3 regions of the Pelosinus sp. UFO1 genome follow, and region 3 is predicted to be linked to each of the others. Evidence: predicted binding sites of a transcription regulator. Region 3 holds the regulator's gene; each other region holds the start of a gene.
What was found. The regulator HrcA, encoded in region 3, represses chaperone genes, less so after heat shock. The targets are predictions, from matches to a motif close to TGTTAGCACTCNNNNNNNNNGAGTGCTAACA.
Positions count from the first base shown of each region.

Region 1 (5,647 bases), 1.4 Mb from region 3:
TGGCTGGAGATGTTTGTCGGAAAATAACTGCATTAGCTCCTGCGCAAATAGCAGTATTAGACAATATTTGTGCAGTGTTAGGACTGGCGAGTGATCTAGCTCATGCTCAGGTTACCTTATATGCTAAGGCACGAAATGAAAATTTCCTGGTGATTGCTGCCCAGGTAAAGCCAAATACTAGCTTTGTACAACACAAGCCGAATTTACTTGGGAGTACCGTTTATGCTTCTGAAGAGCCGCTTATTTGGCGCAGCATTTCTAAAGGCGAAGCAATTCATGGACAACGTGAATGGGCACTTGGCATGTGGATGGAAATGCAAGTCTATCCTGTACGGGATGCAAGTGGTAACGTAATTGCTGCTATCAGTTTTGAAACCAGTTTGGAAGAATCTCATATGGAAGGTCATCAATTGCTTGTAGAGACTGCTCAACTATTACTGTCAACAGTGAAAATACCAAGTAGTAGTAAGTATTATCGATCTTTATCAGCGAGTGATGGTATTTTGATAATCAACGAACAAGGAAAGATTGTTTTTGCTAATTCAACAGCAGAGAGTATTTATAAGGTTTTAGCTGTAGGGTGTATTGTCGGAAGGCGCATTTATGATCGTCAGGCCAATATGGGATTAGCCCAGAAGGCTATAACAGTGCAAGAACCTTGTGAGACTGAATTAACTGCTGGAAATATGATTTTAGTACAAAGGGCCATTCCTATTGTCGTTAACCGGGTAAGTGTCTGCACAGTGATGATTTTGACAGATGTTACCGAATTAAAAAAGAAAGAAAAAGAGTTACTAATAAAATCTGCAGTGATTCAGGAAATACATCATCGAGTAAAAAACAATTTACAAACCATTGCTAGTTTGTTAAGGTTACAAGCAAGACGCACTAAATCACAGGAAGTAAAAGCAGCTTTAAGGGAAAGCGTGAACCGTATTTCCAGTATATCCGTTGTTCATGAATTTTTATCACAGCAAGATGCAGAGTTTATTGATGTGGCAGAAGTCGCAAAAAATATTCTCGATTTAGTCATACAAAACATGCTAGAACCCGATTTCAACCTGCAAACTATTTTCAATGGGGAAACAGTAGTATTCCCTTCTGAACAAGCTAGTAGTTTGGCACTCGTCATCAATGAACTCATTCAAAATTCAATAGAACATGGTTTTATTGGCAGGCATGAAGGTATCATTGGGGTTGACATTACGACGATGGAAGACAAGTATAAAATTGAAATATATGATAATGGAATTGGCATGCCGCCAACATTTAATCCACAATTATCGAATAGTTTAGGATTGCAGATTGTACGTACTCTTATTGAAAGCGATGTTGGCGGGAGTTTTGAAATGTATACAGATCAAGGTACCCATGCTTGTATTACCATTCCCCGTAAGGTGGAGGGAGGAGTTTGAAAATGGAACCATTGCGTATTGTAATTGCAGATAATGAATCCATTATTCGAATGGATTTAAAGGAAATTCTAGAAGAGGCGGGTCATACAGTAGTAGCTGAAGCTTCTGATGGTTCACGGGCCGTTGATTTGGTTCGTCAATATAGACCTGATTTGGTTATCATGGATATTAAGATGCCGGAAATGGACGGTATTACAGCTGCCAAAATAATTTCTAACGAAAAACTTGCACCGGTATTATTACTTACAGCCTTTAGCCAAAAAGATATTGTGGAAAAAGCCAAAGATTCAGGGGTTTTGGCTTATTTAGTTAAGCCTGTGAAAGAAGTTAATTTATTCCCTGCAATGGAAATTGCTTTATCACGCTTTCAAGAATTTGCCGAATTAGAACAAGAACTAGAAAATGTAAAACAGTCTCTGGAAACTAGGAAGATTTTAGATCGTGCAAAAGGAATACTAATGGATGCATATAACTTGAGTGAAACAGAAGCATATAGGCGCATTCAACAATATAGTATGAGTAAACGCAAAGCAATTAAAGATGTGGCTGAATCCATAGTGCAAGCAGCAACTAAGAGAAATTAAGCGTGAAAAAGTAGGCGAATTTATATTTTTTAAAAAAAATACTGATTTTTACCATGAAAACACTTGCTTTTTCTTGCTGAATTTTATATCATAAATTATGTGATTAGCACTCGCTAGCATTGAGTGCTAACAACGTTGCTACTATAATACACATCATGAAGGAGGATATTTCAATGATTAAGCCATTGGGTGACAGAGTCGTCATTAAGGTCTTAGAGGGTGAAATGAAAACAAAAAGTGGTATCGTATTACCGGATACTGCAAAAGAAAAGCCACAAGAAGGAGAAATTATCGAGGTTGGTACTGGTAAAGTGTTAGAAAACGGCCAACGTATTGCTCTTGATGTAAAAGTTGGCGATAGAATTATATTCTCCAAGTACGCTGGTACAGAAGTGAAATTCGAAGGACAAGAATATCTGATTGTAAGCGAAAGAGATATTTTAGCAGTTGTACAATAATAAAAATTAATTAGGGGGATTACATAGAATGGCAAAGCAAATTTTATTTGATGAAGATGCACGTCGCGCGCTAGAAAGAGGCGTTAATGCTCTGGCAAATGCAGTAAAAGTAACACTAGGACCTAAGGGTCGTAATGTTGTTCTTGACAAAAAATTTGGTGCTCCTACCGTTACAAACGATGGTGTAACAATTGCTCGTGATATTGATTTGGAAGATCCGTTTGAAAATATGGGTGCGCAACTGGTAAAAGAAGTTGCTACCAAAACGAATGATGTCGCAGGCGATGGTACTACTACTGCAACTTTATTGGCACAAGCTATGATTCGCGAAGGTATGCGCAATGTAGCAGCAGGTGCAAACCCTATGATTATTAAAAAGGGTATCGAAAAAGCAGTAAAAACTTTAGTAGAAGAAATTAAAAAATCTTCTAAAAAAGTGGAAACCAAAGATGCTATTGCTCAGGTTGCTTCTATTTCTGCAGCTGATGAAGAAATTGGTAACTTAATTGCAGAAGCTATGGAAAAAGTAGGTAAAGACGGTGTTATCACTGTTGAAGAATCCAAAGGTATGGGAACTAACCTTGATGTAGTTGAAGGTATGCAATTTGATCGTGGCTACATTTCCCCATACATGGTAACTGATACTGACAAAATGGAAGCGGTCTTAAATGATCCTTATATTTTGATTACAGATCGTAAAATTGGTGCTATTGCAGACTTACTTCCTACTTTGGAAAAAGTAGTACAACAAGGCCGGGAACTTTTGATCCTTGCTGAAGATATCGAAGGCGAAGCATTAGCAACCTTGGTTGTGAATAAATTACGTGGTACATTTAAAGCCGTAGCTGTAAAAGCTCCTGGTTTTGGTGATCGTCGTAAAGCTATGTTAGAAGATATTGCTGCTTTAACTGGTGGTACTGTTGTTACAGAAGAAATTGGTCGTAAGCTTGATACTGTTGAGCTTGTTGATCTTGGTCGTGCGCGTCAAGTACGTATTTCTAAAGAAGAAACTACGATCATTGATGGTGCTGGCGATGTAACTCAAATTAAAGCTCGTGTTAGTCAAATCAAAACACAAATCGAAGATAGCACTTCAGATTTCGATAAAGAAAAATTACAAGAACGTCTTGCTAAATTATCTGGCGGCGTAGCTGTCATTCAAGTAGGTGCTGCTACAGAAGTAGAACTGAAAGAAAAGAAATACCGTATCGAAGATGCTTTGAACGCAACTCGCGCTGCTGTTGAGGAAGGTATTGTCGCTGGTGGTGGTACTACTTTCATTGACATAATTTCTGCTCTTGATAGTATTCAAGCAACTGGTGATGAAAAGACTGGTGTTGATATTGTAAGACGTGCTATTGAAGAACCAGTACGTCAAATCGCTAACAATGCAGGTCTTGAAGGTTCCATCGTTGTTGCAAACGTGAAGAAAGCTGGTAAAGGCATGGGCTTCAATGCATTAACTGAGCAATATGTTGATATGATTGCTGCAGGTATTGTTGATCCAGCAAAAGTAACTCGCTCTGCACTGCAAAACGCAGCCAGCATTGCAGCTATGGTATTAACTACTGAAACTTTAGTCGCTGACAAGCCTGAAAAAGACGGTGGCGCTGCTGCTGCTATGGGCGGCATGGGCGGCATGGGTGGCATGGGCGGCATGGGCGGAATGATGTAATATAAGCCTCAAACCCCTTTGCAGGAACGGGTTTGTCCGCTGATGTACATCGAATGCTAACATTTTGCTAACATAAATGTAGAAGTTGCGCGCAAGTTAGAAACTTGCGCGCAACTTCTTTTTTATTTTATCTTCATAAATTCTCCTTTTCCTGCATACATACTATTGTAGCGGCGGAAGGGGGACGGATATGGTTTTAAATCTAAGACGTTTATTTAATCGTAGACATTTATTTTATGGGATGATAGGACTTTTTGCGATTAGTGCGGTTTATATTCAAGTGGCGGAACTTATTGCATCAGGACCTATGGCGATTGCTGGTACTCGGACTGAACGTAAAGTGGTAGCATTAACCTTTGATCATTCTTGGGGCAATAAGTTTACCCCCTCAATATTGGATACATTAAAACAGCATGATACGAAAGTAACATTTTTTATTATGGGGCCTTGGGCTAAGAAGTATCCAGATGTGGCAAAACGTATGGTGACAGATGGACATGAAATCGCAAGTCATGGTTATCGCCATGAAAATTATGGTGATAGAACAAGAGAATGGGTTAAGGAAGATATTGAAAAATCACATGAACTGATAAAAGAAGTGACTGGTGTAGATGCTACGTTAATTCGTCCACCAAATGGTCATTATAGTCAACAATCTTTAAAAGTAACAGATGAATTAGGATATAAAACCATTATATGGAATATTGATTCTTTGGACTGGAAGAATCCTGGTCGCGATGTTATTATCGAAAGGGTTATGAAGCGTTTGAAACCTGGAGGGATTATTCTTATGCACGCATCTGATACTCCAGTTCAGACAGCGGAAGCATTACCTATTTTGTTAGATAAAATAAAGGCCGAAGGTTATGAAATTGTCACTGTGGGCCAACTGTTAAGTCAACACGCACAAAATGGGATACTTAGGCATTAAAAGATTGCTTTATAGCAGTCTTATTTTTTTTCTGATTGGGCAGGGAAACGGTAATAATACCGCGAAGAATAATAAGTTGCATAACTTGACAAAGTAGTATGATAAACTACATCATATGATGATGAGGTGTCAAAAAATGAATTTGATAGATAAAGCCGTAAAAAAGGTAAGCAGCGGTGAACGCTTGCATTTTACGGAAGCCTTAGCCTTATATCAGGATAATGATATTCTAAAGCTGGCTAGTCTGGCACGCAGTGTCAAAGAGCGTAAATCAGGTAATTATGTGTATTATAATGTGAACCGACATATTAATTTAACTAATATTTGTGTATCAGGCTGCCCTTTATGTGCCTTTGGCTGCAAAGCGGAAGAGGAGAGGGCTTATGTTATGGAAAAAGCAGAGGTAATCCGGATTGTACGTCAAACAGTAGAAGATACCCCTGACCTTAGTGAAATACATATGGTAAGCGCACTACATCCAGACAAGCCTTTTTCCTATTATCTTGAAATTGTCGCCGCAGTAAAGGCTACCGCACCTCAGGTTCATTTAAAGGCCTTTACTCCTGTAGAAATTGTACATTTTT
Region 1 covers NZ_CP008852.1:1,430,936-1,436,582, forward strand. The annotation lists gene UFO1_RS06415 (histidine kinase N-terminal domain-containing protein) at 1-1,415, shown strand, start outside; gene UFO1_RS06420 (ANTAR domain-containing response regulator) at 1,418-1,999, shown strand; gene groES (co-chaperone GroES) at 2,173-2,457, shown strand; gene groL (chaperonin GroEL) at 2,486-4,132, shown strand; gene pdaB (polysaccharide deacetylase family sporulation protein PdaB) at 4,323-5,063, shown strand; gene mqnE (aminofutalosine synthase MqnE) at 5,200-5,647, shown strand, end outside.
Region 1: groES (co-chaperone GroES) is a predicted target of HrcA. The motif match lies at 2,101-2,131, and genes of this name have one in related genera.

Region 2 (5,647 bases), 1.5 Mb from region 3:
TATCTAAGCGAAGTAAATTGTAATAAGATGATTGTATTCAATATTCTAGTATTGTCCACTGCTCTGTCCATTCTTAGTTTTTGGACTTTGCCTTTGAAGTTGGAGTTAATGTGGCTGCCCCTCTTTGGAATCTTACTTAGCATCATTCCTGGTACTACTGCCTTTTTAATATCAAGTAATAAGTATGATAATGGGTTAGAGAAGGGGAGTTACTTAGTATCTGCTATTCTTTCCAATATTGGTACATTAGGTGGACTTTGTGCTTATATTATTTTTGGGGAAGCGGCATTTGCCTATACGCAGATTGTAGGCTTATTTCAAGGACTGGTATTATTCTTATTTTGTTTCCCCATGGCACAATATTATAAAATGAAAAGCAATCCTACAGGTGAAAATAAAAAACTTACTTTTGGAGCTATGTTTTTTAACCGCAACCAGTTACCAGTTGTGGGTTTAGTCATTGGTATATTGCTATGTTTAGGCGGCGTTCCCCGTCCCGATTTTTTAGGTGCAGTATTTGACCCACTCGTTCATCTTTGCGCCTGGACGGCTCTAATTCCAGCAGGGTATTCCATTGAATTTTCAGGGATGAAACAGTATTATGGTACTACACTTGATCTGCTTCCGATAAAGTTTATTATTACGCCAGTGCTAGGCTATTTACTAGCAAGAGAACTTTTCACCGATCCGGCATTGCTTGGCACTATTTTGATAATCGCTAGTGTACCTACTGGAATTAATGCAATTGTAACTGCTAGGCTATATGGATTGAATCTACATGTGTCTGGTGCAGCCTTTGTAGTAACGACTGCCGTTTTTTTAGTAATTGTATATCCGATCTTATTTTTTTGGATTACAACAAATAACGTAGGTATGATTCATTAATTAGGAAGAGTTCACTGATGGTTAAAAAAGGATAAACTGAGTTACAGATACTAAAAAAACTTGAACCATAACAGATATGGTTCAAGTTTTTTTATGTACCAGCAGGACCTAATTCCCTTTTCGCGCCATTAAGTTGGATACTTTATTTGCAAAGCTGATAGGGTCTTCTGGGAGTAGACCTTCAATTAACATTGCCTGCACATACAATAGGTCGCAATAGTCTTTGAAGGCTTCTGAATCAGGAGTAGCTTCATGTAAATCCTTTAAGACATGGAACACATCGTGATTTGGATTTAATTCTAGAATTCTGCTAGCTTTGTACATGGTATTATTCATTTCTGACAAGATTTGCTCCATGGAAAGACTAATGCCATTATCATCACTAACCAAGCAGACAGCACTGGATTTCAGACGATTACTAATCTTCACATCCGCTATCTTGCCTTTCAATTGTTCTTTGATGGCCTTAATTAGAGACTCATTTTCTTTTAATATAGCTTCCGTATCTTTTTTAGCTTCAGGAGAGTCGATATCATCCAAGTTTAATTCCCCGCGGCTAATGGACTGGAACTTTTTCTCTTTATACTCTTGTAAAGCATCGATTGTAAATTCATCAACCTGATCATATAGGTAGAGAACTTCAATCCCTTTTTCTTTCAGCAGTTCCATTTGTGGTAAGCGTTCTACGGAAGCTCGATCTTTACCTGTCGCATAATAAATGACTTTTTGGTTTTCCGCTATACGCTTCGTATAGTCATCCAAAGTAGTCAACTCTTCAGTTGCGTGGGAAGAAGCGAAGAGTAATAAATCTTTTAATTTATCGCGGCTTTGGAAATCCGTGTAAGCTCCCACTTTAATAGCCTTACCAAATTCCTTCCAGAAGGTTTCGTATTTAGGACGATCTTTGGAGAGTAAATTTTCTAAAGTTTTTAATACGCTTTTCTCTAGATTTTTGCCAATTAGCTTTAATTGCTTACTGTGTTGCAACAGCTCCCTAGAGATGTTAAGGGAGAAGTCGGAGGAATCCACTAAGCCTTTAACGAAACGCAAATATTCTGGGAGTAGATCTTGGCAGTTGTCCATGATGAAGACTTGTTTTGAATAGAGGCGAATTCCAGAAGTAGTTTTTTGAGTGTACAAATCAAAAGGCGCACGGGAAGGGATAAAGAGTAAGCTTGTGTACTCTACTGTTCCTTCTGCTTTGGAATGAATAAGTTCTAGTGGATCTTCCCAGTCATGAAAGAGATTTTTGTAAAAGGTATGATATTCTTCTGCCGAGATTTCGTTCTTATTACGAGTCCATAAAGGAGTCATTGAGTTTAAGGTACGAATCTCTACTGTTTGGGTTGCTGGCGCATCTTCGATTACCTTGCCATCTTCATCTTTTGGTTTTTCTTCTTTAATGAAGTTCATTTTAATTGGGTAACGGATGTAATCCGAATATTTTTTTATTAATTCTTCGATGGTATGACGGTTTAGAAAATTGTCTTTAGAGCCGCCTGCAGAACGAAACTCTTCATTAAGGGTGATACTAATGGTAGTACCCCGTTTTTCCTTATCCACTTCTTCAATCGTATAGGTTCCATCTCCGCTAGACTGCCATTTGACACCTTTTGCTTGTCCAGGGGCACGAGTGATTAGGGTTACTTTATCGGAAACCATAAAGGCAGAGTAAAAACCTACGCCAAATTGGCCGATTAATTCATTGTCAGTAGCTGTTTCCTTCTCTTTTAATTTCTGCAAGAAGGATTTAGTTCCTGATTTGGCAATGGTCCCAATATTTTCGACGACTTCATCATAGGTCATACCAATACCATTATCCGATATGCTTAGGGTATGAGTGGCTTCATCGGGAACAATGAAAATTTCAAAATTGGAGTCTCCTTCGAGTAAATCATGATTTGTTAAAGACTCGAAACGAATTTTATCGATAGCATCGGAGGCGTTAGAGATAAGTTCTCTTAAAAAGATTTCCTTATTTGTATAAATAGAGTGAATCATCAAATCTAATAATTGCTTAGTTTCCGCTTGAAATTCCATAGTTTGTTTCGTTTTTGCTGCTTGGCTCATGTAGGAAGTCTCCTTTTTATTATGTAATTAATTTATAGATTACTTCTTTGTTAGCACTCTCAATATGCGAGTGCTAACTTTCTTATATAATACCTTGATTGTTATTTGAAATCAAGATATTAACCATCCAAATTTACGCAATAATAACATTTTTTTACCGCTTTTATTCAATTTACTAGCGAAATTATATTATCTTTCGTTTTTAAATGAATGTCTCATTCCAATATAAATAAGAGAAAATATGTGGGCCGCTGTAGCTTGGTGCTACAACGGCCCACATATTTATAAATGATAGTATGAGCTTGGGGCAGATATCGGAAAGAAATCATGAACTACGTTGAGAGATGTTGTTTTGCATGGAAGGCTGATTGGATAGCCTTTTGAATTGTTTCAGTATTAATTCGTTCAGTCCACTTATCGAAATAACAAGGATAACTTGTTCTGCATGAACTGCATTCTATAAATTGCTTAGTATCCTTTTGCTCTCGATTATCATATAAGTGGGGAAGAAGTTCTTCCGTATTATTAATTCCGGGTGCATTGGAATCTATGACATATGAATATTCATAGGTAGCTTGGTATTTTAATATAAGATGGTCACTATTACAAACGGGACATACAACAGAATTGGTTTGGGTCATAGTAGTTCCCCCTATCTTAGTTTTGTTTGGCGCCTTCAACCTTCGTATTCATTTGTATTATATCCATATTTTAAGAGTATCAAACCGTAAGGATAAAGCCAGGGTTTTTGTTAAAAGTACATTCTCTGTTCTCACTCCACACGGTATGGGTGGTAATTTGATAAGAATGAGAAAAATTCTAGGCTTAAAAATAAAATCATTCCAAGGATTAATGTAATGCTGATAATTTTTTTGTACATACTAAGTGTAAATATTGTAGTTTTTCCGAACAATCAGATGTAAATAAAGGAGTCGATTTTATGAATAAAGTGATTCAATTTCTAACTGACAACACAACATTCTACCTTGCCACGGTTGATGGTGATGCCCCAAGAGTACGGCCCTTCGGATTTGTTATGAACTATAAAGATAAGATGTATTTTTGTACTAGCAATCAAAAAAATGTATACAAGCAGCTAAAAGCAAATCCTCAATTTGAAGTGTCTACAACTTCAAAAACAGGGGAATGGTTACGTCTAAGAGGGAAAGCTGTTTTTGATACAAATAAGGAAACGAAACAAGCCGCATTGGACTCTGCCCCTTTTCTGAGTAGCATGTATAGTGTTGATGATCCAAATTTTGAAGTGTTTTATATTGAAAATGCAGAGGCCAAATTTTACAATAGGACGGGTATTTCTGAAACGATCAACTTTTAAGCAATTGTTATTGAATTATAGCAATTGAGGTCTATTTTACCTCTTATTTTAATTAAAGTTATGGCAATAATACTATTGGAGGTGATAAATATGAAAGAACAGAAATGCAAACAAGAACAAAATAGAAAAGAAAATAAGAACGTTGAATTTGCAAAAGAAATTTTTAATAAAGAAAATAAGAAGCAAAATAAAGAAAAATGCTAAAATAACAAAAGGTGGCTATATAGCCACCTCTTATATTGCAATTAAGGACTTATTGCATATTAGAACCCGGATCAGGATTTTGGAAGGCTGGCGGTTGAAAAATTTTAAGATCAATTTGAATTCTATAGAATAGAAAAAAGATCAGCCCTACTTGCTAACATTTGTTATTTGCGTAGTTAGGGCTGATCTTCGATTATACTAGGTTAAGTAGTCGTGCTGTCTGGGCTACTAAAAAGCATACCAAAAATGCAACTGTAGTGGGAATTATGAAAGTCAGAAAGGTCCATTTTTTACTACCCGTTTCTTTGTAAGCAGATAGAAGGGCAGTAGTGCAAGGCCAATGTAATAGGCAAAACAGCATAGTACAAACGGCCGTTAGCCAAGTCCAATTATTATGGATCAGAATATTTCGCAGTTCCTCAAGACTTTCAAACTCCATCATCTGACCTGAGGATAAATAACACATTAAAAGGATTGGCATAACAATTTCATTCGCAGGCAGGCCCAGGATAAAAGCTAAGAGGATAAAACCATCAAGGCCAATGGCATAACCGAGAGGCTGCAGCCAAGCCGCCAAGTGACCAATAATACTTAATTCTCCTATGTAGATATTTGCCAGCAGCCAGGTGATGGCACCTGCTGGGGCTGCCATTATGATGGCTCGTTTTAAGACAAAGACAGTGCGGTCGATGAGAGAACGATAAAAGATAGGACCGAATTGGGGTTTGCGATAGGGCGGGAGCTCTAAGACTAAAGAAGACGCTTCCCCTTTTAATATAGTGTGGGATAATGCCCAAGATACGGCAAAAGTTACTAAAACTCCAAGCATAACCAAGCACGTAACTACGAGAGAAGCCACTACAGTTTCTAGCTCTGAAATAAACATGCCGCCCATAAAGATAGTAGCAATGGCGATTAGCGTGGGAAAGCGTCCATTGCATGGCACAAAATTATTAGTTAAAACGGCAATCAGACGTTCTCTTGGAGAGTCGATAATACGACAGGAGATCACTCCAGCGGCGTTACAGCCGAAGCCCATACACATAGTGAGAATTTGTTTACCGCAGGCATGACACTTTTTAAATAGATTATCTAAATTAAAAGCTACTCTTGGTAAGTAACCAAGATCCTCTAAGAGGGTGAATAATGGGA
Region 2 covers NZ_CP008852.1:1,295,899-1,301,545, forward strand. The annotation lists gene UFO1_RS05775 (AEC family transporter) at 1-885, shown strand, start outside; gene htpG (molecular chaperone HtpG) at 994-2,955, opposite strand; gene UFO1_RS05785 (hypothetical protein) at 3,288-3,596, opposite strand; gene UFO1_RS05790 (pyridoxamine 5'-phosphate oxidase family protein) at 3,896-4,291, shown strand; gene UFO1_RS05795 (nucleoside recognition domain-containing protein) at 4,689-5,647, opposite strand, start outside.
Region 2: htpG (molecular chaperone HtpG) is a predicted target of HrcA. The motif match lies at 3,004-3,034, and genes of this name have one in related genera.

Region 3 (5,647 bases):
AGATGGTTGGTTATCAGCGGCAGTAGAGAATACTTGGCTCTTTGATGTAGGAATCGTAGTGTTACGCTCAATTATTTTAGTGAATACGCCACCTAGCGTTTCAATCCCTAAGGACAATGGAGTAACGTCAAGTAATAATACATCTTTTACTTCACCTACTAATACACCTGCTTGAATTGCAGCACCTACAGCTACACACTCATCAGGATTTACACCACGATGAGGCTCTTTACCTAAGAAGCTTTTAATTGCTTCTTGTACTGCAGGAATACGAGTAGAACCACCCACCAAAATTACTTTTTCAATATCTTTAGGAGACAATCCAGCATCACTCATAGCTTGACGAGTTGGCCCCATAGTTGATTCTACTAGATCAGCAGTTAACTCATCAAATTTAGCTCTTGTTAAGTTTACTTCTAAATGTTTAGGGCCAGTTTGGTCTGCTGTAATAAATGGTAAATTAATATTCGTTGTTAACACACCAGAAAGTTCAATTTTGGCTTTTTCAGCAGCTTCACGCAGACGTTGTTCTGCCATACGGTCTTTTGATAAATCAATACCATTTTCCTTTTTGAACTCAGCAACTAACCATTTCATAACGCGTTCATCAAAGTCATCCCCACCTAAACGGTTATTACCATTTGTAGCTTTTACTTCGAATACACCTTCACCAAGTTCTAAGATAGATACGTCAAACGTACCACCACCCAAGTCAAAAACAAGTATAGTATGGTCGTTTCCTTTATCAATACCGTAGGCTAACGCTGCGGCTGTTGGTTCATTAATAATACGTAACACTTCTAAACCAGCAATCGTTCCAGCATCTTTTGTTGCTTGACGTTGACTGTCATTATAGTAGGCAGGTACGGTAATAACAGCTTGTGTTATCGTTTGACCTAAATAAGCTTCTGCATCAGCCTTTAATTTTTGTAAAATCATCGCGGAAATTTCTTGTGGGGTATATGATTTATCATCAATTTTTACTTTATGGTCAGTCCCCATATGTCTTTTAATCGAGCTGATTGTGCGTTCTGGATTAGATACAGCTTGACGTTTTGCTAATTGACCAACTAAACGTTCATCTGTCTTTGAAAAACCCACTACAGAAGGGGTAATTCTATTTCCTTCAGCATTTGCAATAACAACAGGTTCTCCACCTTCCATTACTGCTACACATGAATTTGTTGTACCAAGATCTATACCAATTACTTTTGCCATTGTGTATTCCTCCTTGAAATATGTAAAATTTATTTTTTAAATGAAGTTTCTATTAAGTAACTTCTAATTACTTACTACTTTTACCATACTAGGTCTTATTACTTTACCTCGTACAGCGTAGCCCTTTTGCAATTCTTCGACAATAGTACCATCTGGTTGTTCAGCATCCTCTACTCTCATAACAGCTTCATGCTGCTGAGGATCAAAACCCTTACCAACTGCCTCTACTGTTGTCAAGCCACTTTTTTCTAAGACTTGTGCCAATTGACGATAAATCATCTCTACTCCAGAAAGCATCTTATCCGCATCCTGAGTAGCAACACTGCCTAAGGCACGTTCAAAGTTATCAAGCACTGGCAACAACTCTAAGATAACATTCTGCGCCACAATATTTGATAACTCTTCCTTTTCTTGACGAGTCCGTCGCCGAAAATTATCAAAATCAGCCTGTAATCGCTTATAACGATCATTGGCTTCTTCTAAAAGGCGATCTTTACCAAGAAGTTCTGCCTCTAATGAAGTGCCATCGGCTTCTTCTATCACTTCTACCGTCGGTTCCGATGTTGTAGCGTTATCTTCAATTTCCTGTTCTAACTTTTCTTTTGTTTCACTCAAATATATCACCCCATATATAAAATTCCATTGTTTATTTTAATTTTTGCCACCAAGATTAGCTGTTTTGCTGCTGTTCTCTTCTTTTTTCTTAATAATCGTATCTATACGCAAAATAGCTACTGCCACTTCACCAGCTGCTTTAACTGCATGTAGTTTCACAGTTGCTGGATCCACGACTCCAATGTCCAGCATATTAATGATTTCCCCAGTATCACAATCTATACCCAAGGAGTCTTTTTTCTGCTTTGCATGGGCGGCAATAACCTCTTCTACTTTTTCTAGCGGGTTGTAACCAGCATTTTCTACGATTTGTGCTAAGGGCCTACGTAAAGCTTGGGTGACACAATCAACGCCATATGCCGCCATACCTTTTACTGCCTCCCGTGAGGCATTGATCTCACGGCTAATGGCAACCTCAATGGAGCCACCACCAGGAACATAACCACCTTTAATGGCAGCTTGCACACTAGAAGCTGCATCTTTGGCAATACGTTGTCTCTCTCCTACAACTTCTTCTGTTGCAGCACCTACCAAAATTGTCGCCATTGGCTTACCAGCGCCACCTAAAATACGAATATGTTTTAACTTTTCATCCTCATATACCCTTGCTGCTACGCCTAAATAACCAGCGATATCGGTACACTCTTTTTTAAGACCTGTGCGTTTTATCATTCGGGCCCCTACATGTTCAGCGGCACGTCGTAATTCCTCCGCAGCCACTCGCTGAATCACCAAAACGCCAGAATCTGTAAGTATTTCCTCAGCAATATCATGAACACCTCTGTCTACCAAAACGACCTTAACGCCAAGCTCCACAATTTTATGTATATTATTTTTAAATTCATTTTGCAGCTCAAGATAACGTTTAAAACCAGATTCGGTACGCAGGGCTTCATCCCCTATTTCTTCAGGTTCTAAAGCATCATCAATAACTAACACTTTTGCCTGACTTACTTCTAGGGGCATCTCTGTAGTCATTCGTTTCTTATCAATAATAACACCCATGAATACTTCGTTCTCAGCACCTTCTTGAGATAGGATAATGTCTGCTAATTTAAAATTATTTTCGCATAATTTTTCAATTCCTATAAGGCCTGCAGCTCGAATCACTAGTTCAGCAATATCTTTATATTCACGCCCAGCAATCATGGCAATATTAAGTAACACAGGATCATGTAAGTCATGAATTTGATGGGCCCGTTGTTTTATTCCTTCTAATGCTAGAGCAATACCGTACTTAATACCTTCAATAACTCGGGCAATAGGTACACCTCTTACTACTTGGTTTACCCCTTCTCCCACCAAGCCACCAGCCATAATCGTAGCCGTCGTTGTACCATCTCCTACTTCAGCTTGCTGGGCTCTAGCTATATTAATCAGCATCTTAGCGGCAGGATGATCTACATCCATTTTTTCTAGAATGGTAACACCATCATTTGTAATAATCACTTCACCAAAAGAACCAAGCAGCATAGTATCGAGCCCCTTAGGGCCAATTGTTCCCTCAACAGCTGCCGTTACAACACGAATCGCATTGGCATTTGTCATAAGTGCTGCCAGCCGTTCATCCGCTTCAGAACCATTGCCAGCTTTATTTAGCTTCATTCCTGGTTCCTCCCAATTACAGTTATATTATATGTATGATAGAGTTAGCAATACCTTATTATGGTGAAAAGTTATTCTAACTCTATCGTTTTACACTTTATATTTTTTCAGTACTTCACCTAAATGGTTATGCATAAACTCCAACACTGACATCACTTTACCATAATCCATTCTTGTTGGACCTAATACAGCTACAGTCCCAACTACCTGCCCATCAATACGATAGGTAGCCTGCACCATGCTGCAGTCTTGAATGCCACTATATTTATTTTCATCACCAATCGTAACAATAACACCATCATTTTTTTGATTCTGCAAGATATTCGATAAGAGTTGTTCTTCTTCTAACATATCCAGAAATGATTTTACTTTGTCGATGTTCTTAAATTCGGGCTGGCTTAACAATTGCGTCGTACCACCAAGATACAACCTTTCGTTTTTTTCCACCACTAAAGCCCTTTTTAAGATCCCCATGGCAGTTTCAAATAAATCCACGTCTACTAACATATCATTTTGGATATCTCTCAAAATAGACGCTTCAATGTTGTCAAAAGACAAACCAGATAAACGTCGATTGATATGTTCTGCAATACGTTGTAAATCATTAAAAGAAAGACCTTTGGGTATATCGATTACCTTATTCTCGACAAAGCCTGTGTCAGTTACAACTACTAAAATAGCACGACAATCATCAAATGGCAGGAACTTTAGGTATTTAAAGGCACACTGTGATACCTGAGGCACCAACACTAACGAAATGTTACTAGTAATTTTCGATAAGATTTTCGCAGTTTCCTGAAAAACTTCCTCAACGTGACGAGTTTTTTCCTGATACCAGTTTTTTATTAATGTGATTTCTTTATCTGACATCTGAGTTGGCTCTAATAAAGAATCTACATAAAAACGATAACCTTTAGCAGAAGGAATTCGTCCTGATGAAGTATGGAGTTGTTCAATATAACCTAATAGTTCAAGATCAGCCATTTCATTACGAATGGTTGCTGGGCTAACACCCAAATCATGCTTTCTAGCAATCGTGCGTGAACCAATAGGCTCTGCGGTGGAAATATAGTCATCAACAATCGCTTGGAGAATACTACGTTTTCTCTTATCTAACATACAAGTTCCACCTCCTATTGTTAGCACTCTACACTGTAGAGTGCTAACGCCTATTAAAAAAATACCACTCCTACGCTCGATTGTCAAGATATAATAATCAGTTTTACGCAGGTAAAAATGCACGAAATACTACGTTGCCATACTTCATACCTATTGTTGTTAAATATATTTGATTTTCTTCTACTACAATCAACTTTTGTCTTGTTAGTTTTTCAAGGACATCTTGGTATTGTTCCATAAAATTATACGGAAAATATTTGTTAAACTCATTCATCGATAAACCTTGTACTGTACGCAAAGCTAAAAATACATATTCAGCCATAGCCACTTCTATAGCTGGTGTCTCTCGGTCTTTAATTGGCGATTTCCCCATTGAAAGACATGTTATATATTGAGATACATCACTTATATTAGAAATCCGCTCTTTGTGCAAAAAAGAATGAGCAGCTGCACCTACCCCCACATAAGGCTGATATTGCCAATATTTTAAATTATGACGGCACTCAAAGCCAACTTTCGCAAAGTTCGATATTTCATACCTCATAAATCCATTTCTAGGCAAAAACTCCGTTGTATATTGATACATTTCCTCATCAATTTCTTCATCTGGCAGCATAAGTTTTCCTTGCTTTTGCATTGCCTGAAAAGGTGTCCCCTCTTCTACCTTCAATCCATAAGCCGATATATGGGTAACATTAAGCTTAATTGCTTGCCGCACACTAGCCTCTAAGTCCAAAAGAGATTGTCCTGGTAATCCATACATTAAGTCAATATTAATATTTTCAAACCCTGTACTTTGTGCTACTTGTATCGCTTGCATTGCCTCTTGCCCACAATGTATTCTACCAATTGACTGCAGTAGTTTATCAGAAAAGGTTTGTACACCAAAACTAATTCGATTCACACCACTTGCCTTTAAAGCCCGTAGTTTGTTTTGATCGACTGTACCAGGATTCGCTTCTATACTAATTTCAGCGTTTTTATCAATAACAAAGGAATTGTGTACACATTCTAATATCTCCCGCAAGGAATCCGTTGCTAATACGGTAGGAGTTCCACCACCAATATATATTGTATCAATAACATCCCC
Region 3 covers NZ_CP008852.1:2,834,626-2,840,272, forward strand. The annotation lists gene dnaK (molecular chaperone DnaK) at 1-1,218, opposite strand, end outside; gene grpE (nucleotide exchange factor GrpE) at 1,282-1,842, opposite strand; gene UFO1_RS13515 (TCP-1/cpn60 chaperonin family protein) at 1,870-3,438, opposite strand; gene hrcA (heat-inducible transcriptional repressor HrcA) at 3,529-4,557, opposite strand; gene hemW (radical SAM family heme chaperone HemW) at 4,661-5,647, opposite strand, start outside.